Regions from separate parts of the Bradyrhizobium sp. SZCCHNS1050 genome, predicted to be linked through region 1. Evidence: predicted binding sites of a transcription regulator. Region 1 holds the regulator's gene; each other region holds the start of a gene.

Region 1 (6,084 bases):
TGGCGTTCGGGGCCGGCATCGCGCTGTACTTCGCCGCCGATCACGAGCCCGTGCTCTGGATTGCCGCCACCACCGCGGCGCTGCTCGGCATCGTCGCCATCATGATGCGGCGGCATCGGCTGTTTCCGGTTGCCGTGATGATCGCGGCGGCGGCGTGCGGCTTCGCCGCGGCGACCGTCAAGACCGCGCGCGTCGCGCATCCGGTGCTGGCGCGGCCGTTGTATTCGGTGGCGCTGTCCGGCTTCGTCGAGGCGCGCGACATCCGCGAGCGCAGCGACCGCATCGTGCTGCGGGTGACGTCGATGGAGAGCCCGCGCAACGCCGTCACCATCGCGCGTGTCAGGCTCGCGGTGCGCAAGGGCGCGGCGCCCGAGGTCGGCAGCTTCGTGCAGCTCAAGGCGCGGCTGCTGCCGCCGATGGCCCCGGTGCGGCCGGGATCCTACGACTTCGCGCGCGACATGTTCTTCCAGGGCATCGGCGCCTCCGGCTTCGTGATGGGCGCGATCACGACGGCGACGCCGCCGCAGGCCGCCGGCTTCGGCCTGGGCTATGCGGCGGCCATGCAGGGTCTGCGCGATGCGATCGACGCACGCATCCGCGGCCGCCTGTCGGGCGACGAGCGCGCCATCGCCACCGCGCTGCTGACCGGCCGGCGCGACGCCATCACGCCCGATGTCAACGACGCGATGTTCGTCTCCGGTCTCGGCCATGTGCTGTCGATCTCCGGCTATCACATGGCGGTCGTCGCCGGCGTCGTATTCTTCGCCGTGCGCGCGCTGCTGGCGCTGATCCCCGGCCTCACCATCAGCCATCCGATCAAGAAATGGGCGGCGGCCGCGGCGCTGGTCGCGGCGGCGTTCTATCTGTTGCTCTCAGGCGCGGAGGTCGCGACCCAAAGGTCGTTCTTCATGACGGCGGTCGTGCTGATCGCGGTCATGGTCGACCGCCGCGCCGTCACCTTCCGCACGCTCGCGGTCGCAGCGATGATCGTACTGGTGGCGGCCCCGGAAGCGCTCGTGCATCCGAGCTTCCAGATGTCGTTCGCGGCAACGCTCGGCCTGGTCGCGCTGGTGCAGTTCGGCCTGCCCAGACTGTTCGCGACGCCGGACAGCTCGACCACCCAGCGCATTGCGCTGTGGGGCGGCCGCGAGCTTGCGATGCTGTTGCTGGCCTCGCTGATCGCGGGGCTCGCGACCACGCCCTATGCCGCCTTCCATTTCCATCGCGTCACGCCGTATGGCGTGCTCGCCAATCTCGCAGCGATGCCGGTCGTCTCGGCGCTGGTGATGCCGGCCGGCCTGATGGGCCTCGTGGCGGCGCCGTTCGGGCTCGACGGTCCCTGGTGGACGCTGATGGGCCTCGGCATCGACTGGATGATCGCGGTGACGCGCTGGGTGGCGGCGCTGCCCGGCGCGGTCGGGCGCATCCCGGCCTTCGGCATCGGTCCACTGATCCTGGCCAGCCTCGGTGTCATCCTGATCGGCCTGCTGCGCACACCGCTGCGCTGGTCGGGCGCCGTGGGGCTCGTGGTGGCCACCGCGTGGGCCGCCGCGACGCCGCTGCCCGACGCGCTGATCGCCGGCGATGGGCGCGCGGTGGCGGTGCGCGGCCGTGACGGGCGTCTGCATGCGATGCGCATCGGCAAGGACGTGTTCGCCACCAAGGAGTGGCTCGCGGCCGACGCCGATGCCCGGCTGCCGGCGGATTCATCGCTCACCGATGGCGTCTCCTGCGACGAGGCGGGCTGCGTGGTCGCAATGGCCGACGGCCGATTCGCCGCCCTGACCCTGCGCGCCGAGGCGCTCGCCGATGATTGCGCCCGTGCCGCGCTCATCGTCACCGCGCGCGCCGCGCCGTCATCCTGCGCGGCGGCCGTCATCGATCGCGAGCGGTTGCGGCAGCAGGGCGCCTTGATGCTGGTGCGGCAGGGCAGGAGCTTCGCCGTCACGCCGGCGCGCGCCGGCGGCACTGACCGCCCATGGTGGCCGGCGCCCGCCGAGGCCGGCGAGTTCGACACGACGCTGACGCCGCGCGCGCCGGCCGTGCGGCCTCAGGACGCGACGCCGCCGGAGACGGAGCAGGGCGAAGAAGACTGAGTGCCGGGCAGCTCGAACGTGCCGAGATGATACTCGGTGTCGCCAGGTCCATGTTGCCAAGTCCATCGAACAGCGAGGGGCTTTCGGCCAGCGTGAACGCAGCGCGCGGATAGCGTTGCCAGATGGCGATGTCGTCAGCCGTGACTGTCAGCCATCCGAACACAAGCATATTGCAGCCGGGCTCGGTGATCCCGGCGGCCTTGTTCCAATCGATCTTGTTGACCACGGCGGCAGGCTCCCCCGGCACATCATGCCGGCCGAGGGATGTCGTTCCTATCCGATGCGATGCCGGGGCGTGAGGTTCGCCCGAGAGGACTTTGCGCTTGCAGAACCCAAATCTCCCACGGTCGAAAGCTCGCTCACGACCGAGAGAAATGCCGATGCGGAGACCCCTCAGGTGATGCTGATGCGGCGAATCGGTGTGGCCTGCGAAGGCGGCACGTCCTCGGCGATGTCCGGGCGTCGCTCCGCCGGCTGCTTGCTGACCGGCAATTGCAGCACGGTGACGCGCTGGCCCTCGCAGAGCTGGGTCACCAGCACGTGGCGGCCATCGGCGAATTCGATCGCGTCGTGATGGCGATCGGGAATGTGAGTCTCGATGCTGTTGAACTTTGCGACGCGCTCGCGGATCGTCCGGGTCCAGAGCCAGCGGCTGTCGTAGCGGACGTCCTCGGCGAAGGCCAACTCGGTGCCGGGCAGCATGCAGACTGCGACGGTCGGCTCGCTCTCCAGCGCGAAGCCGCGGGTGGCGGTGCCACGGAAGGTCATCGAGATCAACGTCTCGCCGACCTTGGCGGGACGGGACGCAACCGCATGGAGGCTGTAGTCACACATCGGATCGCTCCTCGTTGAGAGATAGCCGACCCACGCTCCCCCCGGACAGGCGCAGGCCTCTATCAGAGTGGACATCGATGGTGATGTTAGCGCGCGCTTCGCGGCAATTCTGCGCTGATCTGCATCGCGTGTGCCCGCGGCCGATCACAAGCGTTTGAGCATGCCGCGCTGCACATCATGAGGTGCATTCGCGCGTGACGTATTTTGCTGGGCAGCCTCCGATCGGCGGCGAAAGCGCGTGCGCCCGCCGCCCATCGACCGATCCCATTCGCGATCAGTACTTGCGGTACAGCCCGACCAGCTTGCCTTGGATCTTCACCCGGTTCGGCGGCAGGATGCGTACCTCGTAGGCGGTGTTGGCCGGCTCCAGCGCGATCGATGCGCCGCGGCGGCGGAAGCGCTTCAGCGTCGCTTCCTCATCGTCGATCAGCGCCACCACGATGTCGCCGGTGTCGGCGGTCTCGTTGCGCTGGATCAGCGCCATGTCGCCGTCGAGGATGCCGGCATCGACCATGGAGTCGCCGCGTACCTCGAGCGCGTAGTGATCGCCGTTACCGAGCATGTCGGCAGGCACGCTGATGGTGTGGCTGCGGGTCTGCAGCGCCTCGATCGGGGTACCGGCGGCGATGCGGCCCATCACCGGCACTGCGACGGGGCGCTCGCCATCGTCCAGCGCGGGAGTGCTGGTGCGCACCTTGCCGAGATTGCCCTCGATCACCGATGGGGTGAAGCCGCGGCGGTTGTTGGCGGCCTGTGACAGCTCGGGCAGCTTGATCACCTCGATCGCGCGGGCGCGATTGGGCAGCCGGCGGATGAAGCCGCGCTCCTCGAGCGCCGTGATCAGGCGATGAATGCCGGACTTCGAGCGCAGATCGAGCGCATCCTTCATCTCGTCGAAGGACGGCGGCACGCCGGCTTCCTTGAGCCGCTCGTTGATGAACCGCAGAAGTTCGTACTGTTTGCGCGTCAGCATCTCGACCTGGTCCCCGGTTTGTTGTCGTCCGAGTCCAGGAGCTGCGCCTCGCGCACAAACCGGCTGAGAGCGCCCTGGAGTCGGACCGTCATCGCGTCGCCCGCAACATACTAAAAACAAATCATGAACGGACACTATATGTTCGATGTGTGTTCCGCAATCCTAAAAATATGATGAACAGACCGGGCTTTACCGGGGAAGCGGCTCAGTTCGGCAGGCGCAGGATCTCGCACGGGCTGCCGGCAGGCGCCTTCGGAGCAAACGCCGGCCGGATCACCACCGCCTGCGAGAGCGCGAGATTCCCAAGCAGCGACGAATCCTGCTGGCTCACCGGGGTCGCAACCAGCGTGCCGTCGGCGCGCTCTTCGAGCCGCGCCCGCAGATAGTCCTCGCGCGAATCGTTCGGCCCGAGCTCGCGGCCGAGCAGGGCGGTCTCGCGCGGCATCACGGCCTCGTCGCGGCCGAGCAGCCGCCGAATCAGCGGCACCAGGAACAGGAGGGCGCAGACATAGGACGACACCGGATTGCCGGGCAGTCCGATCACCCTGACGTCGCCGAGCCGTCCGTGCATCATCGGCTTGCCCGGCCGCATCGCGATCTTCCAGAACGCCATCTCGACGCCCTCGGCTTCGAGCGCCTGCTTGACCAGGTCGTGATCGCCGACCGAGGCGCCGCCGGTCGTGATCAAGATGTCGGCCTTGGCCTCTCGGGCCCGGCGGATGCCGGCGATCGTCGCCTCCATCGTATCCGCGGCGATGCCGAGATCGATCGGGGTCCCGCCCTCGTTGCGCACCAGCGCCCGCAAGGCGTAGCCGTTGGAATAGACGATCTGGCCCGGGCCGGGCGTCGAGCCCGGCATCACCAGCTCGTCGCCGGTGGCGAGCAGCGCCACCTTCGGCCGGCGCCGCACCGGCAGCGCCGGATGATTCATGCTGGCCGCCAGCGACAGGTCGCGGTCGCTGAGCCGGCGCCCGGACTTCAGCAGCACCATGCCCTGGTGAAAGTCGACGCCCGCCGGCCGGATATGCCGGCCCTTGATCGCGGCCTCGGTGATCACGACGTGGCCATCTTCGGCGATTGTGTCCTCCTGGATCACCACCGCGTCCGCGCCCTCCGGAACAACGCCACCGGTGAAGATCCGCGCCGCCTCGCCGGGTCCAACCACGCGATCGAACGGCCGCCCTGCCGCAACCTCGCCGATGATCTTCAGCCGCGCCTTGGCCTGGGCGGCGTCCGCCGCGCGCACGGCATAGCCGTCCATTGCCGACATCGCCTCGGGCGGCTGCGTCCGCAGCGCCGCGATGTCCCGCGCCAGGATGCGGTGAAACGCTTCGTCCAGCCCGACCTGCTCCTCGGCCAGCGGTTCGGCGCCGGCGAGCACGGCGGACAACGCATCAGACACCGGCATCAGGGCCATGAGAGTTCCTTCGGACGGAGACGGCAGATCGAATGAATCGCCTTCTAACCGAACGCGCACGGCGCGGCCAAGGGCCTAGGCCGCTCCCTGCGTTCTGACCGTCTGCTGTGGGCCGTTTCCGGGCCGCTGCCTCACGATCGCGCGAGAAAGTCCGCAATCAACCGCATGACCTCCTGCGGACGTTCCAGGCTCGGCAGGTGCGCCGTTCCGGCCAGCTCATGTCCTGACCCGTTCGGCATTGTTGCGGCGAGCAGCCTGCTTCGCTGCTGGATGTGAGGAAAGTCCAAGTCCCCCCGGATGACGAGCGATGGCGCGACGATCTCCGCGAGGCGTGGGAAGGCTGGTGCCACATCGAGAGTCGCGCCGGTTGGCGGCGCGCGGAGTGCGGCGGCGTTCTTCTTCAGGAACGTCTCGCGCGGCTCGCCGGAGATGCGTCCCTCGCGCTGCAAGGGACCGTCGACCCACAGATGCGCCTTGATAGCGCTGACCCGATCCCAATCCTGTGCGGCCTCGGCAGCGGCCAACGACGCCGTTAGCGCCTTGATCTCCGGTGGATAGACCGGCTCCGGCGCGCCGCTGATCGAAGGTGCGATCAGCACCAGCGATGCCATACGTGACGGATGGCGAAGCGCGAAGTCGAGCGCGATGCGGCCTCCTTGCGAGCAGGCAATCAGCGTCGCCGGCCGCGCCGGCGCGAGCGCGTCGACGACGGCGAGCAGGTCCTCGACCGGAGAATGAGCTTCCTCATAGGCGACCGTCTCACC
Region 2 (6,084 bases), on a different contig from region 1:
GAAGGCGATCGCCCGCACCGCGCATCGGCGGACCGCGGTGCTGGCTGCAGGGCTGCGCAAGCTCGGCTTTGCGCCGGAAAGCGAGGCCTTCTTCGACACGGTCACCGTCGAGGCCGGCGCCAAGTCCGAGTCGATCATCGCCCGCGCGGAAGGCGAGCGGATCAATCTCGGGCGCGACGGCAGCAGGCTGCGGATCGCGCTCGATGAGACCACGACGGCCGATGTCGTCGAAGCCGTCTGGCGCGCTTTCGGCGGCGAGCTCTCCTACACGACGATCGAGGCGGAAGCGCGCGAGGCTCTGCCGGCCGAGCTCAAGCGGCAGCGGCCGTTCCTGACCCATCCGGTGTTCCACGCGCATCGCTCCGAGACCGAGATGCTGCGCTATCTGCGCAAGCTCGCGGACCGCGACCTCGCGCTCGATCGCGCGATGATTCCGCTCGGCTCCTGCACGATGAAGCTGAACGCGACGACCGAGATGATTCCACTGACGTGGCCGGAATTCGCCAGCCTGCACCCGTTCGTGCCGCGCGCGCAGGCCGCCGGCTATCATACGATGTTCGCCGATCTGACCGACTGGTTGTGCCGGATCTCCGGCTATGACGCGGTGTCGCTGCAGCCGAACTCGGGCGCGCAGGGCGAATATGCCGGCCTCCTGGCGATCCGCGGCTACTACGCCGCCCGCGGCGAGGGCCATCGCACCATCTGCCTGATTCCTTCCTCCGCCCACGGCACCAACCCGGCCTCGGCGCACATGGCCGGCATGGAGGTGGTCGTGGTCGGCTGCGATGCAGGCGGCAATGTCGATCTCGCCGATCTCAAGGCCAAGGCGGAAGCGCATAGCGCCAAGCTCGCCGCCATCATGATCACCTATCCCTCGACGCATGGCGTGTTCGAGGAGCACATCCGCGACATCTGCGACGTCGTCCATGCCCACGGCGGACAGGTCTATCTCGACGGCGCCAACCTCAATGCGCAGGTCGGCCTCGCCAGACCCGGCGATTACGGCGCCGATGTCAGCCATTTCAACCTGCACAAGACCTTCTGCATTCCGCATGGCGGCGGCGGCCCGGGCATGGGCCCGATCGGCGTGAAGGCGCATCTGGCGCCCTTCCTGCCCGGTCACCCCGCGACCGACGGCGCGAGCGCGCATCCGATCGGGCCGGTCTCGGCCGCCCCCTACGGCTCGGCCTCGATCCTGACCATCTCCTACATCTACATGCTGCTGATGGGCGGCGACGGCCTGACCCGCGCCACCGAGATTGCGATCCTCAACGCCAACTACGTCGCGGCGCGGCTCGATGCGCATTTTCCGGTGCTCTACCGCAACGAGCGCGGCCGCGTCGCGCATGAATGCATCATCGACCCGCGGCCGCTCAAGCAGAGCAGCGGCGTCACCGTCGACGACATCGCCAAGCGGCTGATCGACTACGGCTTCCACGCGCCGACCATGAGCTTCCCGGTGGCGGGCACCTTGATGATCGAGCCGACGGAATCGGAGTCCAAGGCGGAGCTCGACCGCTTCTGCGACGCCATGATCGCGATCCGGAAGGAGATCGCCGAGGTCGAACAGGGCCGCTTCGGAATCGAGGCCTCGCCGCTGCGCCACGCGCCGCACACGGTGCACGACATCGCCGACGACGATTGGAACAGGGCCTACCGGCGCAGCGAGGGCTGCTTCCCCGCGGGCACCTCGCGCACCGACAAGTACTGGTGTCCGGTCGGCCGCGTCGACAACGTCTACGGCGACCGCAATCTGGTGTGCTCATGCCCGCCGGTGGCGGACTACGCCCAGGCGGCGGAGTAAGCCTCCTCACGCATGTTCCAGTGGATCGGGCGCCACGGCTCGCGACAATCAATGACGTGAGGCGTGCCGGGATCCGGAGCGATGAGCACCGCATGCCAACGCCAGAGATTGGCGTTGATCAATTCGGTGCCGCCCCACCAGCGCCGGATCGGATTATGGCTGCTGAAATCCTCCTCGCCGGCCAGGATCGCCTTGCCGAGCGGCGTCAGCGACAGCGTGCTCGCCTTGTAGCGCTCGAGGCGTTCACGGCTGTCGTGCATCTCGACCGAGAATGGCCATTCGGCGAGGCCCGAAATTGCCGGCACCGGCGCCAGTGCCAGACCGTCGAGCAACGCGCCTCCCTCCCAATAGTCATAGACGCGGCGTTGAAAGCGATCCCGATGAGGCGGCAACAGGTCGAATGGGTGCTGATAGCCGGCTGACAGCAATTCGAGGATTCTCAGCTCCGATGCTCCCAGGCCCGTCGCAACACCGGGAAGCTCATCGAGCATCTCCTGCACGCAGCGGCGAAGCTGCGGCAGTGCACTGAGATCCTGCTTCAACAGATCGAACCAGGCTTGCGGCGTGAGCGCCCGAAACGCCTGCCATGCCAGATGGCCCAAATCGAGATGCTCACGCGCAAGCTCTACGCCGGCAATGGCCCGACCGGCGAGTCGCCCGGCCGGGGCATCGGATAGCGGGACATCGACATGCCGCAATACGATCTTCGTCGCGATCTCCGCGTGATGGCGCAGATAGTCCAAGAGCCAGATCAGCACCAACTGGTCGTTCGGACGGGTCCCCATCCACAGCTCGACGCTATCGCAACGGTCGACAAGTTCGAGAAAACTCTGACTCCGCCCGCCGACCGCCATGAAGTCGCCACGCGAGGCGAAATCCAACCAATGCCCGCGCTTCGGTCGCGCGGTGCGCTGGACGAGATAAGCCGATAACTCGGCATCTGATGGCAACGGTCCCCATACGAAACGATGGAGAATTGGCACCACCAGGTCGGCAAAGCCGCCTCTCCGAAGCGCTCCGGCGCTGGGATCATCGGCCGCTAGAATCAAACGCGTCATGCTGTTGGCTCCGGCACGACCTGATTGGCTCAAGACGCTATCAACACGCTCGCGATCGGCTCCCGGCGCCCAGGGCTGGCGTCGGAAATGTCGGTGCCGCCGCGCGGATCCGGTCCGCTCGCCCGCGCACGCGCTTTCGACTATTCGCGCTGAAGATCGTATCCGGCGTTCGGAACCTCAGGCTCACTGCATTCGATCATGCAGCAACCGCAGATTTCGGCAGAACACCACACATCTGCAAACGGGCGCCGGAACGTCGGCAACGCAACGTCCACGGCACCCGCTGCCGTCTTACCTCTACTCCTCCGCCGGCTCCTCGCCGTCGGCGTCGGCGTCGCGCTCGGCGTTGCCGGCCAGGATCTGCTCGGCGATCAGGCCGGAGTTCTGGCGGATCGCGGCTTCGATCTTGGCGGTCATGTCCGGATTGGCCTTGAGGAACGATTTCGAATTCTCACGTCCCTGCCCGAGACGCTGGCTATCGTAGGAGAACCAGGCGCCGGACTTCTCGACGATGCCGGCCTTGACGCCGAGATCGAGGATCTCGCCCATCTTGGAGACGCCCTCGCCATACATGATGTCGAACTCGACCTGCTTGAACGGCGGCGCCAGCTTGTTCTTCACCACCTTCACACGGGTGGAATTGCCGATCACCTCGTCGCGCTCCTTGATCGCGCCGATGCGGCGGATGTCGAGGCGGACCGAGGCATAGAACTTCAGCGCATTGCCGCCGGTGGTGGTCTCCGGCGAGCCGTACATCACACCGATCTTCATGCGGATCTGGTTGATGAAGATCACCATCGTGTTGGACTTGTTGATCGAGGCCGTCAGCTTGCGCAGAGCCTGGCTCATCAGGCGGGCCTGCAGGCCCGGCAGCGACTCGCCCATCTCGCCTTCGAGTTCGGCCTTCGGCACCAGCGCCGCCACGGAGTCGACCACCAGCACGTCGACCGCACCGGAACGCACCAGGGTGTCGCAGATCTCCAGCGCCTGCTCACCCGTATCCGGCTGCGAGATCAGAAGCTCGTCGATGTTCACGCCGAGCTTGCGCGCATACACCGGATCGAGCGCATGCTCGGCATCGATGAAGGCGCAGATGCCGCCCTTCTTCTGCGCTTCCGCCACCGTGTGCAGCGCCAGCGTGGTCTTGCCCGAGGATTCCGGCCCGTAGATCTCGACGATGCGGCCCTTCGGCAGACCGCCGATGCCGAGCGCGATGTCGAGCCCGAGCGAGCCGCTGGACACCGTATCGACATCCATCGAACGGTCGTTCTTGCCCAGCTTCATCACCGAGCCCTTGCCGAACTGACGCTCGATCTGGGACAGCGCAGCGGAGAGCGCCTTACTCTTATCCATGGAGGAACCTTCGACGATACGCAGGGCGGTGGCGGACATTGGCGCTCCTTATGGCGGGGATTCGCGGGATGGACAAACGGTTAACGAGGTCGGCCAGCAATCTTGAGGCGAATGTACTCCATCCGTTCTTTGTTCGCAATATGTTCTTCTCGACATTCACACCTCTCTTTCACAAACCCCTGACAACCCGCGGGAGACACGCCTGCCGCTCGAAGGCCGAGGGCCGGCGCGCAGTGCACCGAGCACCAGCGAGGGAGCGCTGCCCGATCAGCGCGCCCAGAAGCGAAGTACGGCATGCTGGATGCTGGATGACGGCGACTGCGAAGGGATCCCGATTCCAGCTGGAGGCGGAAGCCATGCGCGCGAGCGGCGCAGCCGCCGACCGGCGATCACGCGGATTAAAACCAAACTGTCCGAGCGCTCCAACCTCATCTCCCGCACCAGCGGCAGACGCCGACCCAACTATAAATTGTTATTGTCGTCTCGGCCGTGTCCCATCATCCTGCTGGTCCTTCTCTGTGAGCCTCGCAGACTGCTTCCAATTTTCGGAACCAGCATGACCGGATCCAACAACGAACAGACCCTCACGCTGTGGCGCCCTGTCGGCCCAAAGGAGCTTGCCTTGATCGAGGCGTCGGGCATGCGTGCGTTTCCGCCGCGCCTTCCGGAGCAGCCGATCTTCTACCCGGTGCTGACCGAGGACTATGCCGTGAAGATCGCACGGGACTGGAACGTGCCGGCGAGCGGCGCCGGCCACGTGCTGCGCTTTGCGATCCTGCGAGGCTTCATCGACACCTACGAGGTGCGCGAGGCCGGCGGCCGCAAGCATCGCGAGTACTGGATTCCCAGCGAAGACCTCGCCGACTTCAACGCCGCAATCGTTGGACCGATCGTGCTTGTCAGGTCTTTTCCTTGAAACTACCAACTCCTACACGCGTGCGTAGATCGCACATTCCGTGGTTCTCCTGAGAGGAACGAAGTTCCATCGCCTCTTCTGCTTTTGTTCGGCTCGTCGTGCGTGCAGGCGCACGATTTCGATGCAGACGCGCAGCCGCGCGCAAGCGGCGGCCGGCCATCAGGTTCCGCATCACGTGGCGTGCAAGCACTCGACGGCCACCATATGACGGACGACAGATGAAGCGACGAACCTCGGACGCCCCCGTGTCGGACCCTGCCCAAGGATGCGTTAGCGCGCCATTGGCGCGGCTCCTCATGCCGGCCCGAGGAATGGCCCGGAAAAAACCCGCGTGATCCGCATCACGCGCGCCGGCGCTCACGACATCTTCAAGCCACAAACCATTGTCATAAACTTTGGGTTGCGTTATAGAATCGTGGTTGTCGTACGTCTGAGCAGATTTTTGATCAGCCCCGGATTTGTTTGTTCGTTGCGATGATGGTCGCCGCACATCCTCTAGTGTATCGCCTTTGGTGTGCCGTCGACCGATCCCTTGCAGCCTGCCAGCTCCGACACTTGCAGGCTCCGTCACACGTAGGCGCACGGCCCTGAAACCATCCGCGCCGAAAGAAAGCCCCGGACGACGTCCGGGGCTTTCGACGTTGATAGCTCCGCTCGGGATGCATCTCCCTCCGTCATTGTCGTGATGTCGGGGAACGGATCGCGTGCGTTGCGCTTCATATTGGCGATGACAACAAATGACGTGACGTGCCCGTCCTGCAGGGCCGGCCTTCAAAGGATCGAGCTTCACTCGCAGCAAGACGCCGCGGGAGAGAGGCGTTGTCCGGCCTGCGATGAACTCTTGGAAATGGTCGACGGCGCGACGCAGATCGCCTACCGACTGACAGTCGTGCCGGAACGGATCTTCGACCACAGCCAGGTGCGCGTCCCACGGCGGCCGATCGAGATTGCAA
Region 3 (6,084 bases), 120 kb from region 1:
CCAGCGGGTGGTGTTCTGGCTGAAGACGTTGCCGGGCACGCCGTCATAGCGATGCTGCAACTGGCCCACCGCGGCGCCGCCGCTGACGAAGAACAGGGCGGGACCGGCGGCATAGCCGAGGCGGCCCTTGATGTCGCCGAAGCTGGTCAGCTTGGTGAAGAAGGTGTCGCCGACGCCGGCATTGACCACGGCGGAGCGGCCGTTGATGTCGGCCCAGTGATAGTCGCCTTCGAGGCCGAACACGACGTTGTCGACCTGCCAGTTGTAGCCGACCACGCCGCCGACGAAGCCGCCATTGGTGTTGTAGTTCTGGGTGCCCAGGAAGCCCGGCGCATTGAAGCGGCCGAGGAAGGTCTCCTTGCTGGTGCCCCAGCCGCCGCCGCCCTGGATGCCGGCGTAGAGGCCCGACCAGCTCAGGATCTGCGCGACCATCGGCGGCGCCTTGGTGTACGGGCGGGCCGCCATGTCGGCCGCCGACGCGGATGTGGCGGATGCGATGCCGACGAGCGCCGTCGTGATCACAAGCAACTTCTTCATCAAATTCTCCCCCGGGAGGTTGGAATGACAAGCGATGGGCAAGTCATACACAGGGCATCCCGGAGAGGCTGTAACGCGCCCGCCACAGAAATGAAAAAGCGTTATATATCATATATTTAGCACAAAAACGCCGCGACGCTGCCGGGCTGTTGACACGAAAAAGGCCGGCGCGACGGCCGGCCTTTCCGAATGCGTGCGAGCGGCGGCTTTTTTCAGTAGCGCGTGCCCATCGGCGCCCCGAATCGATAGTTCACGCGGACGGTCGCCATATCGATGTCCTGCTTGATGGTGTCGACGCGCGACAGCACGGTTGCGGTGGCGGGGAAGCTGATGTCGCGCGAGCCCATGAACAGGTGGTCGTACTCGACGGCGACCGACCAGTTCGGCGCGAAGCCGAACTCGACGCCGGTGCCGACGGTGCCGCCCCAGCGGGTCTCACTGGCGGAATCCAGCAGCGTGCCGACCGGGAAGGGCGCGGCCGCATTCGCCGTGCCGGTGTATTTGTTGTGGGTGACGGCGGCGCCGCCCTTCACGTACCAGAGCACGTTGCCCCAGGCGTAGCCGACCTGGCCGGTGAACAGGCCGATCGCATCGGTCTTGGTGGTGTTGGTGATGCCCGCGGCCAGCGCAGCCGTGCTCGCATTGGACGACTTCAGGTCGGTCCAGTTGCCCTGGGCCTCGACGCCGAACACCCAGCTCGCCGCCTGCCAGCGATAGCCGACCTGGCCGCCGATGAGGCCGCTCGAGGCATTGTGGCAGCCTTCGGACTGGGTCGGCGCGACCGCCACGCCGCCGACGCGGTTGAGCGTCCAGCAATTGTGGCTCCAGTCCGCGCCGCCATTGACGCCGAGGTAGAACCCGGCCCAGCTCGGCAGCGGCGTGACATAGGCCGGCGGTGGCGCCTTGCTGTAAGGGCGCGTCGCGAAGTCGGCCGCCGAGGCCGGCGCCAGTCCCAGCGCCGCGGCGCTTGCGGTCAAGATCAAGGTCGTCTTCTGCATTCGTCTCTCCCCAGTCCCAATACACCACGCTCCGGATCCCTCCGATCCGGGCCCACGCGAAGGTGGCCTGTGGCTGGTTGTAAGGGAGACTGCTTTCCAAACTCGTGACCGGGACGAGCCGCGTGGCGGGATGTGCCGATCGTGCTTAAGCGCGGGTAAAGACGGCGACTGCCAATGCCGACGGGGGGAGCTGTGTCACAGCGTGAGTGACGACAGGCCGGGCAAGCGCCGCCGCGTGAGATCCCGAGTGTCAGCCCTCGAGGGTCAGTGCTTGGAAACGACGGGACCGCCCCAGCGATAGTTCACGCGGACCGTCGCCATGTCGACGTCCTGGCCGACCGCATCGGTCCGGCCCGCGGCTCCAAGGGGAACACCCGAGAAGCCGAGGGTGCGGTTGCCCATGAACAGGTGCTCGTATTCGGCTGCGACCGACCAGTTCTTGGCGAAGCCGACCTCGACACCAGTCCCGACCGCAGCCCCCCAGCGCGTGGCGCTGGACACGTCGAGCACCACGCCCGTGGCCGTGGAGAGGCCGTTGTACTTCTCACCCGCGACCGCGGCGCCACCCTTCACGTACCAGAGCACGTTGTTCCAGGAATAGCCGATCTGGCCGGTGAACACGCCGATGCCGTTGATCTTGGTCTGGTTGGTCACGGCCGGGGCGAACTGGCTGGTGTTGCTGCCCTTGAGGTTGGCCCAGTTGCCTTGACCTTCGATGCCGAACACCCAGCCGCCAGCCTGCCAGCGATAGCCGATCTGGCCGCCCGCCAGCGCGCCGGTCGCATCATGGCAGCCTTCCGCGTTGGTTGCGGCCACGCCGGCAAAGCTGACCTTGTTGGTCCAGCAGGTGCGGGCCGCTGCGCCACCGGCATTCAGGCCGATATAGAAGCCACTCCAATCATAGATCGTCGTGATCATCGCAGGCGCTTTGGTGAAGGTGCGCGCGGGCAGATCGGCAGCGATGGCCGGCGCAATCCCCAGCGCCAGCGAAGTTGTCGCCCCCAGCAACAGCCTTCTCATCGCATTCCCCAAACCACGTCCGACGCCCGCACGCACGCTCTCACCAACGCCCACCCGCCGGACGTTGATAGCTCCTTCCGCCGTAAAAAGCCGTCACCCAAAGGACACAACGGCTCGGCAAGTGCCGGTTCTGGCACACAAAAAAGGCCGGCGCGAGGCCGGCCTTTCGACATATTCGCTTTTTGCGTGCAATCAGTAGCGCGACACGATCGGGCCGCCGAAGTGATAGGAGACGCCCGCCTTGACGGTGTGCACGGTGTCGCTCCACTCGGAGCGATTGGCCGGAACCGCGCTGTACTGAATCGAGCTCTTGCCGAAGTCGAGATAGTTGTATTCGACCTTGGCCGACCAGTTCGGCGCGAACATGTACTCGGCGCCGGCACCGATCGTCCAACCCCAGCGCCAGTTGTTCTGAGCGAAGCTATTGGCCGCGCCACCATTGAGCGCTGCGTCGTAGCGGTGCTGGAGATCGCCGACGGCAGCGCCGCCGCTGACAAAGAACAGCGCCGGACCCGCAGCCCAGCCGAGGCGGCCCTTGATGTCGCCGAAGCCGCGCAGCCTGGTGAAGTAGGTATCGCCGAGACCGGCGTTGACGACGCCCGACCGGCCGTTGATGTCGGCCCAGTGATAGTCGCCCTCGAGACCGAACACGATGTTGTCGACCTGCCAGTTGTAGCCGACCACACCGCCGACGAAGCCGCCGCTGGTGTCATAGTTCTGGGTGCCGGCAAAGATCGCCGTATTCGGCGCCCCGAAGAAGGTCTCGTTGCTGCGGCCCCAGCCGCCGCCGCCCTGCAGGCCGAGGTAGAAGCCGGCCCAGGTCGGAAGCGGCGCCGGCGCCATCACCGGGGCCTTCGTGTACGGGCGGGCGGCGAGATCGGCGGCTCCCGCCGGCGTCAGCGCCCCCAAAACCATCAAGCTGACAGCTCCGAGAAAAATTCGTTTCATCCCAAGTCTCCCGCGTTGGGCGTCTCCAAAATGGTCCCCGGAGACGCTCGTCTGTGAAGTTGGTGCGACCACGCTTGCGGCCCCAATCCATCCTCAAATATACGCGATTCAACCCTGGATACCGTCTCCCAAAAGCCACAGCCGAGGAGGAAGTGAGGCTGGCTAACTTGATGAAAGTTAATCCCTTTTTCGTGAATAAGGGAACTTTTTCCGGGTTCCATTGCGAGAACTTGCGGTTCCATCGAGTTCCGTGGAACTCGACGCACGGTTGTAGACATATGCGTGCGAACAAAACTGGAACAATGGCCTTCCGCCTGCTATATGTGGATAAGCAATGGACAGGGCGGGTGGACCGCGCGGCAACCGTATAGGGTCCGCCGCGAGAGGAAGGGTTAGCCACCGGACGCCGTGAGGCCGGTGTGGACGGCCGGTCCGATGATCGAGAACCGCGGGAGAGTGGTGATGGCGGGTAGTGTGAACAAGGTGATTCTGGTCGGCAACCTCGGCAAGGACCCCGAGATCCGGCGCACGCAGGATGGGCGGCCGATCGCCAATCTGAGCATTGCGACGTCGGAAACGTGGCGCGACAAGGCGACAGGCGAGCGCAAGGAAAAGACCGAGTGGCACCGCGTGGTGATCTTCAACGAAGGTCTTTGCAAGGTCGCCGAGCAGTATTTGAAGAAGGGCGCCAAGGTTTACATCGAGGGCGCGCTGCAGACCCGCAAATGGACCGATCAGAGCGGTGTCGAGAAGTACTCGACCGAGGTCGTGCTGCAGGGCTTCAACTCCACCCTGACGATGCTCGATGGCCGGGGCGGCGGTGGCGGCAGCTTCTCCGATGACATGGGTGGCGGTGATTTTGGCAGCAGCGGTCCGTCGATGGCGCCGCCGCGCCGCGCGGTTGCTTCGGCGGGCGGTGGCGGACGCAACAGCGACATGGACGACGACATTCCGTTCTGAGACGCGCGCGGACGCTGCTGATGCGAGCCGGCTTGCCCGTGTCTGGACGGCAGGCCGGCGGTCATCCGAGGGGGCCGGCCGGGGTGCTGCAAGCGATCGTGCGAGGTTGGTACGATGATGGAGGCTGTGGCAAGGACCCTCGACTTCTATCGGCTCGCCGAGGGCCTGAAGCGCGAGTTGCGCCACAGCTGGCTGTCCGACGGGCGCCGCGAGAGCGTGGCCGAGCATAGCTGGAGCATGTCTCTGCTCGCGTTGCTCGTGCACCGTCATCTCGAAAGACCGGTCGAGATCGATCGCGTGCTGAAGATGATCATCGTCCACGACCTCGTCGAGGCGCTGGTCGGAGACGTCCCCTTCTTCGAGACCGGCAGCCGAAAGGATGCCAAGGTCGCCAAGGAGCGCGAGGCGATCGAAGTCATCCGGTCGCGCTTGCCCGGGGGAGGCGGACAGGAGATATTCGACCTGTTCCACGAATTTGAGGCGAAGCTCACGGCGGAGGCCAAGTTCGCCGCGGCGCTCGATCACCTCGAGGTTCAGATGCAGCACAACCTTGCCGATCTTGGGACCTGGGAGCCCGTCGAGTACGATCTCGTCTACACCAAGATGGACGCTGTATGCGCCCATGACGCCATGCTCGTCGAACTGTGCGGGCTGGTGAAAGGCCAAGCCGAAGCCAAGATGCGTGCTGGCAGCGTGGATGTCGACGCAATCAAGGAACGTCTGCACGAGCTGCGGGCTGCAATCTAGCTCTGGGGGCTGCCATGAGCTTCGCGCCGCTGCTCGACGCCGAGCCCGCCGTCCAGCTGCACGCCGTCGCCGCAATGACGGCGTTCGCGCTCGGGCTCGTTCAGTTCGCCGCCCCGAAGGGGACCGTGCCGCATCGAACGGTCGGCTGGATCTGGGTCGCGCTCATGGAGCCCGATCCACCTGCTGTCGATCTACACGCTGGCCGTGCTGCCGCTGGCGGTGTGCATGATCATGCTGTTTTCCGGCGCCCTGGTGATCGCCGGACTGTTCACGCTGCTGCCGGGACGCATCATGCACAAGGTCGTCTTCGGGCCGTAGCCGAAACGGTTCCCGGAGCCTGCCATGGGCGGCCGCGGCAGCCGGTTAAGTGACTGGAAAGGCGAGCAGAAAAAGCGCGCTTCGGATCGCCTTGGGGGTGGCCTGCGGCACGCTCCTGCGCTATATGATTCCAAGCGATTTTCGCGTGTCAAAACCCACCGGTATCCCCTTTGTCCGATAAAGAAGATGAGAAGCCCGGCGAGCCGGGCGGACCTTCCGACATTCGTCCCGTTTCCATCCTCGACGAGATGAAACGCTCCTACCTCGATTACGCGATGAGCGTGATCGTGTCGCGAGCGCTGCCCGATGCGCGCGACGGCCTCAAGCCCGTGCACCGGCGCATCCTGTATTCGATGTACGAGCAGGGGCACACGCCCGACAAGAAATACGTCAAGTCCGCGCGCGTGGTCGGCGACGTCATCGGTAAATATCATCCGCATGGCGACCAGTCGATCTACGACGCCATGGTGCGCATGGCGCAGGACTTCTCGATGCGCGTGCCGCTGATCGACGGCCAGGGCAATTTCGGCTCCGTCGACGGCGATCCGCCGGCCGC
Region 4 (6,084 bases), on a different contig from region 1:
GACGGCTACATCTATGGCCGTGGCGCCGTCGACATGAAGGGCGGCATCGCCTGCAGCGTCGCGGCTGCACTCGACTATCTGCGCGATCACAGCGGACAGCCGAAGGGCTCGATCTCGTTCCTGATCACCGGCGACGAGGAGGACGTCTCGATCAACGGCACCATCAAGCTGTTGAAGTGGGCGGCCGAGCGCGGCGAGCGGTTCGACCATTGCGTGCTCGGCGAGCCGTCCAATCAAGAGGTCATGGGCGACTGCATCAAGATCGGCCGCCGCGGCTCGCAGTCCGGCACCTTGATCGTCGAGGGCAAGCAGGGCCACGTCGCCTACCCGCACCGCGCCTCCAACCCGGTGCCGGACATCTCGCGCCTGATCGTGGCCTTGTCGGACGAACCGCTCGACAACGGCAGCGCGCAGTTCCAGCCGTCGAATCTCGAATTCACCACCGTCGATGTCGGCAACACCGCCAGCAACGTCATTCCCGGACTGGCGCGGGCGAAGTTCAACATCCGCTACAATGACTGCCATACGCAGGAGACGCTGCGCGCGCTGGTCGAGGAGCGGCTGACGAAGGCCTGCGGCAATCGCATCCGCGCCCGCATCGACTGGCTGCCGTCGAACTCCAACGTGTTCCTGACCAAGCCCGGACCGTTCACCGACCTCGCGGTTGCGGCGATCGAGAGCGTGACGGGCCGCAAGCCGGAGCTCTCTACCACCGGCGGCACCTCCGACGCGCGCTTCATCTCGAGCTACTGCCCGGTGATCGAGTTCGGCCTGGTCGGCCAGACCATGCACCAGATCGACGAGCGCGCCTCGGTCGCCGACATCGCCACCCTGACGAAGATCTATCGCGGCATTCTCGATCGCTACTTCGCGTGACCCCCTCTCTGCGCATCATTGCGAGCGCAGCGAAGGAATCCAGGAGGTCTCCGCGGCAGCGATCTCGATCGCTTGGCGCCTCAATTGTGCGCCACCGCGATCTCGACCGGAACGGCCGCAATTAGTAGTCGACCTTCACGAGGTAAAGCCCTTCCGGCGGCGCGACGACGCCGCAGGCGGCGCGGTTGCGCGCGGCGAGCGCGGCGGCCAGATCATCGGCGGTCCAGCGACCCTGCCCGACCCACACCAGTGAGCCGACCATCGAGCGGACCTGGCTATGCAGATAGGAGCGGGCGGAGGTGAGGATGGTGATCGCATCGCCGTCCCTCACGACGTCGAGCTGATCCAGCGTCTTCTCCGGCGATTTCGCCTGGCATTCGGTATCGCGGAACGTCGTGAAGTCGTGCTTGCCGATCAGCCGCTGCGCGGCTGCATGCATTGCATCGGAATCGAGCCGCTGCGGCACCCGCCAGACGCGGCCGACCTCCAGCGCGAGGTTGGAGCGGCGATTGACGATCCGGTAACGGTAGTGCCGCCTGCGCGCGGAGAACCGCGCTTCGAAGGTGTCGGGCATGATCTCGGCGGCGAGCACCGCGACCGGGTTCGGCCGCAGATGCGCGTTGAGCGCGTCGCGCAGCTTGTCCGGGCGGAACTCCTTGGCGATGTCGCAATGCGCAACCTGGCCGGTAGCGTGGACGCCGGCGTCGGTGCGGCCTGAGCCGTGCACACGCGTGGGCACGCCGCAGGTCGCCTGCACCGCCGCTTCGAGCGCGCCCTGCACCGACGGCAAGGTCTCCTGCAGCTGCCAGCCGCAGAACGGCGCGCCGTCATATTCGATGGTGAGCTTGTAGCGGGGCATTCGGTCTATTGCTGCCGTCATCGCCCACGCAGGCGGGCGATCCAGTATTCGCCGACGTCTCGGCGCGACAATGCACGTCTCAGCGTACTGGATACCCCGCTTTCGCGGGGTATGACAGCGTTACGAAAAACGAGCACCGCGATTCAATGGGGTGCCGCGCAGGAAATCCGCGGCCTTCATCGGGCCCTTGCCGGCGCGCTGCAGCTCGGTGATGCGGATCGCGCCGTCGGCGCAGGCGATGGTGAGCTGGTCATCCAGAACAGTGCCGGGCGCGCCCGCGCCGCCGGCCTGCTCACAGCGCAGCATCTTCAGCCGTACCGCCTCGCCGTCGAGCACGACCTCGCTCCAGGCGCCGGGAAATGGCGACAGGCCGTGGATGTGCCGCAGCACCGTATGCGCCGGCTTCGTCCAATCGATCCGCGCCTCCGCCTTCTCGATCTTGGCAGCGTAGGTGACGCCCTCCTCGGCCTGCTTCGTCAACGTCAGCCCGCCGCGCTCCAGCGCCGCCATCGCGCGCACCATCAGGTCGGCACCGATCCGCGAGAGGCGATCGTGCAGATCGGACGCCGTCATCGCGTCGGTGATGGGCAGACGCTCGGCCATCGCAACGTCGCCGGTGTCGAGACCGACATCCATCTTCATGACCATCACGCCGCTTTCAGCGTCCCCTGCCATGATGGCACGGTTGATCGGCGCGGCGCCGCGCCAGCGTGGCAGCAACGAGGCGTGGAGGTTGTAGCAGCCGAGTTTCGGTGCATCGAGAATCGCCTGCGGCAGGATCATGCCATAGGCGACGACAACGGCGGCATCGGCCTCATGGGCGCGGAACGCAGCCAGCGCGTCCTCGGTCTTCAGCGTCTTCGGCGTGAGCACGGGAATGCCGAGCCGGCGCGCCTCGGTCTCGATCGGCGTCGGCACCAGCGCCAGGCCGCGGCGGCCGCCGGGTTTGGGCGCGCGCGTATAGACCGCCGCGATCTCGTGGCCGTGGCCGGCGAGTTCGAGCAGGGTCGGCACGGCGAAATCCGGCGTGCCCATGAAGATCAGGCGAAGCGGCATCTGGTGGAAGATCCTGCATTGCCGAATCCTCCGCGTCATGGCCGGGCTTGTCCCGGTCATCCACGTCGAGCTGCCTGTAACGCGCGGCGCGACGTAGATGCCCGGGTCAAGCCCGGGCATGACGGAGGAGAGAGTTGATCGTTACTCGCTGGCGCGCTTGGCGGCCTTGGCGAACTTCTTCATCACGCGGTCGCGCTTGAGCTTCGACAGATAGTCGATGAACAGCACGCCGTTGAGATGGTCGATCTCGTGCTGGATGCAGGTGGCGTAGAGCCCCTCGGCATCCTCCTCGCGAACCAGCCCGTCGAGATCGGTGAAGCGCACGCGCACCCGCGCCGGCCGCTCGACCTCCTCGTAATATTCGGGGATCGACAGGCAGCCTTCCTCGTAGACCGACAGCTCGTCCGACTTGGCAACGATCTCCGGATTGATGAAGACGCGCGGCTCGCGCTTGCCTTCCCCGTTCGCGTCGGGCTTGGCCAGATCCATGGTGATGACGCGCAGCGGCTGCGCGACCTGAATCGCTGCGAGCCCGATGCCAGGCGCGTCGTACATGGTCTGAAACATGTCGTCGACCAGCTGCCGGATCTCCGGCGTGACCTTCTCGACCGGCTTGGACACCAGCCGCAACTGCCGGTCCGGCAGAATGATGATTTCTCTTAGGGACATGGCGCGCGATTTAAGCCGCGGAACCGGCGCGGTCAATGTGATGGCTCGCAGTTAAGACTTCGCTAACCATGAATTTCAACGCCTCGTTAACCATGATTCTTAACCTGGCCTTAACCATAAATGTTCTCTCTTCGTTCGCGAGCTTGTGCGAATCGGATAGACGGGCGTGATGACCGCCGCCAGCCAGTCCCTCAATCCTGTCGTCATCATGATCGGCGACCTTCCGGTCCGCGCCAGCGATGCGCTGATCGGATTTGGCGTGCTGGTGGTGCTGCTGCTCGTGATGATCGTGGCGGCCGTGGTGCGTTCCGGCCGGCGCGGCGCCGAGCTCGCGGCCCAGCAGGCGATGCGCAGCGATGAGATCGAACAACGGTTCAGCGAGATGATCCGCGTCCAGAGCGAGGCCTCCGGCCGGGTCGACGCGATGGCGCAGCTGCTCGCCGGCCGGCAGGTTGATCTTGCCCGCAGCGTCAACGAACGGCTCGATGCGGTGACTCATCGCGTCGGACAGTCGATGGAGCAGAGTACGCGGCACACCATGGATAGTCTGCGCGTGCTGCACGAGCGGCTCGGCATCATCGACAATGCCCACCGTGATCTCAGCGAGCTGACGACCCAGGTCACGACCCTGCGCGACGTCCTCGCCAACAAGCAGTCGCGCGGCGCGTTCGGCCAGGCACGGATGGAGGCGATCGTGCAGGACGGACTGCCGAAGGGCAGCTACGCGTTCCAGCACACGCTCGCCAGCGGCAAGCGGCCCGACTGCGTGGTGTTCCTGCCCGATGCGCGGCCGCTGTGCATCGACGCCAAGTTTCCGTTGGAAGCCGTGACCGCGCTGCATGATGCGGAGACGGACGAGGAGAAGCGCACCGCCGCACAGCGCCTGCGTACCGACGTGCTGCGTCACGTCAACGACATCGCGGAGAAATATCTGGTGGTCGGCGAGACGCAGGACACCGCGCTGATGTTCGTGCCGTCGGAATCGGTCTATGCCGAGATCCATGATGGCTTCGACGACGTCATCCAGAAAGCATATCGCGCGCGCGTCGTGCTGGTGTCGCCGTCGCTGCTGATGCTCGCGATCCAGGTCATGCAGCAGATCATGAAGGACGCACGCATCCGCGACGCCGCCGACCAGATCCGCAACGAGGTGATCCATCTCGGGGACGATCTCGGCCGCTTGCGCGAGCGCGTGCTCAAGCTGCAGAAGCATTTCGGCGATGTCGGCGAGGACATCCGCCAGATCCTCATCTCGGCCGACAAGATCGAGAAGCGCGCCGCGCGGATCGAGGAGCTCGACTTCAGCAAACAAGACACGCCGGTGGAGTCGCCACGCATCGCGCCGGCTACGAGCACCGCGCCGGATTTGTTTCCGCTGGCGGGACGCGTGCAGGCGGGCGAGTGATTGGGTAGCTCGCCCTTGTCGCAGCTTGAATTTTGCCAAGACTGTCATCGCCCGGCTCGCGGACGATGACAGCTGAGATGGGGAGCGTTTCTTGCGCAAATCTGCTACCACCCATCCATGACCGTACCTGAGGCTTCTTCCGACATCACCGCGACCGGCGCAAAGCCCGAGGCTGCGCCAAAAGCCCCCACCTGGCGCGAGAGCATGGCCGTCTATCTGCAGCCGCGCGTGCTCGTGGTGCTGTTCCTCGGATTTTCGTCGGGGCTGCCGCTGGCGCTGTCCGGCTCGACCTTGCAGATCTGGATGCGCGAGCTCGGCGTCGACCTCGGGACCATCGGGTTGTTCGCGCTCGTCGGCACGCCCTACACGCTGAAATTCCTCTGGGCGCCGCTGGTCGACGCGCTGCACGTGCCGCTGCTGACGCGCGCCTTCGGGCGGCGGCGCGGCTGGCTGGTGTTCGCGCAACTGCTGCTGATCGCCGCCATCCTGCTGCTGGCGTTGACCGACCCGGCGCACGCGCCGTTCATGGTGGCGCTGGCCGCGCTGCTGGTCGCCGCGATGTCGGCGACCCAGGACATCGTGGTCGATGCCTTCCGCGTCGAGAGCCTGCCGGAGAGTGAGCAGGCCGCGGGCATGGCGGCGTATGTCGCCGCCTACCGCATCGGCATGCTGGTCTCGACCGCCGGCGCACTGGTGGTGGTCAGTGCATTCGAGAACTCGGGGCTGACGCGTCCGTCGTCCTGGATGTGGGGCTATGTTGCGATGGCCGGATTGGTGCTGATCGGCACGATCACGGCCCTCGCGGCGACCGAGCCGGCCCAGTCGCAGCAGGCGGAGGCCGCGATGGGTGCGGACACCGCGCTCACCCGCGTGATGCACGCGGCTGCCGGAGCCTTCGTCGAATTCCTCGGCCGACGTGATGCGCTCACGGCGCTCGCCTTCGTCGTGCTGTTCAAGTTCACCGACGCCTTCTCCGGCACGATGACCGCGCCGTTCGTGATCGATCTCGGCTTCAGCAAGGTCGACTACGCCGCGATCGTGAAAGGCGTCGGCCTCGCCGCCACGCTCGCCGGCGGCTTTGCCGGCGGTTTCGTCGCGCGGCGCTACTCGCTCGCCACCAGCCTGTGGATCGGCGGCATCGTGCAGGCGCTGGCCAACCTGTCGTTCTCATGGCTCGCCATCGTCGGCGTCAATCAGTGGGCGCTGGCGCTGGCGATTT

Evidence for each region. Region 1 encodes LexA, which represses DNA repair genes until DNA is damaged. Its sites were predicted from a motif close to TGTTCNNNNTGTGTTCNG; they were not measured.
Region 2: a site for LexA is predicted at 4,346-4,363, ahead of recA (recombinase RecA). Genes of this name have one in related genera too.
Region 3: a site for LexA is predicted at 3,788-3,805, ahead of QX094_RS25575 (single-stranded DNA-binding protein). Genes of this name have one in related genera too.
Region 4: a site for LexA is predicted at 3,582-3,599, ahead of QX094_RS15060 (DNA recombination protein RmuC). Genes of this name have one in related genera too.

Annotation. Positions count from the first base shown of each region.
Region 1 covers NZ_JAUETR010000002.1:131,556-137,639, forward strand. Annotated here, with positions in the region: gene QX094_RS24980 (ComEC/Rec2 family competence protein) at 1-2,096, shown strand, start outside; gene QX094_RS24985 (hypothetical protein) at 2,490-2,930, opposite strand; gene lexA (transcriptional repressor LexA) at 3,205-3,903, opposite strand; gene glp (gephyrin-like molybdotransferase Glp) at 4,109-5,320, opposite strand; gene QX094_RS25000 (alpha/beta hydrolase) at 5,452-6,084, opposite strand, start outside.
Region 2 covers NZ_JAUETR010000001.1:217,701-223,784, forward strand. Annotated here, with positions in the region: gene gcvP (aminomethyl-transferring glycine dehydrogenase) at 1-1,804, shown strand, start outside; gene QX094_RS00965 (DUF1835 domain-containing protein) at 1,783-2,862, opposite strand; gene recA (recombinase RecA) at 3,160-4,254, opposite strand; gene QX094_RS00975 (hypothetical protein) at 4,838-5,131, shown strand.
Region 3 covers NZ_JAUETR010000002.1:249,663-255,746, forward strand. Annotated here, with positions in the region: gene QX094_RS25555 (outer membrane protein) at 1-537, opposite strand, end outside; gene QX094_RS25560 (outer membrane protein) at 750-1,535, opposite strand; gene QX094_RS25565 (outer membrane protein) at 1,800-2,555, opposite strand; gene QX094_RS25570 (outer membrane protein) at 2,748-3,503, opposite strand; gene QX094_RS25575 (single-stranded DNA-binding protein) at 3,966-4,463, shown strand; gene QX094_RS25580 (HD domain-containing protein) at 4,578-5,210, shown strand; partial or broken gene QX094_RS25585 (hypothetical protein) at 5,225-5,528, shown strand; gene gyrA (DNA gyrase subunit A) at 5,699-6,084, shown strand, end outside.
Region 4 covers NZ_JAUETR010000001.1:3,329,341-3,335,424, reverse strand. Annotated here, with positions in the region: gene dapE (succinyl-diaminopimelate desuccinylase) at 1-876, shown strand, start outside; gene truA (tRNA pseudouridine(38-40) synthase TruA) at 998-1,735, opposite strand; gene fmt (methionyl-tRNA formyltransferase) at 1,856-2,791, opposite strand; gene def (peptide deformylase) at 2,933-3,460, opposite strand; gene QX094_RS15060 (DNA recombination protein RmuC) at 3,630-4,865, shown strand; gene QX094_RS15055 (AmpG family muropeptide MFS transporter) at 4,983-6,084, shown strand, end outside.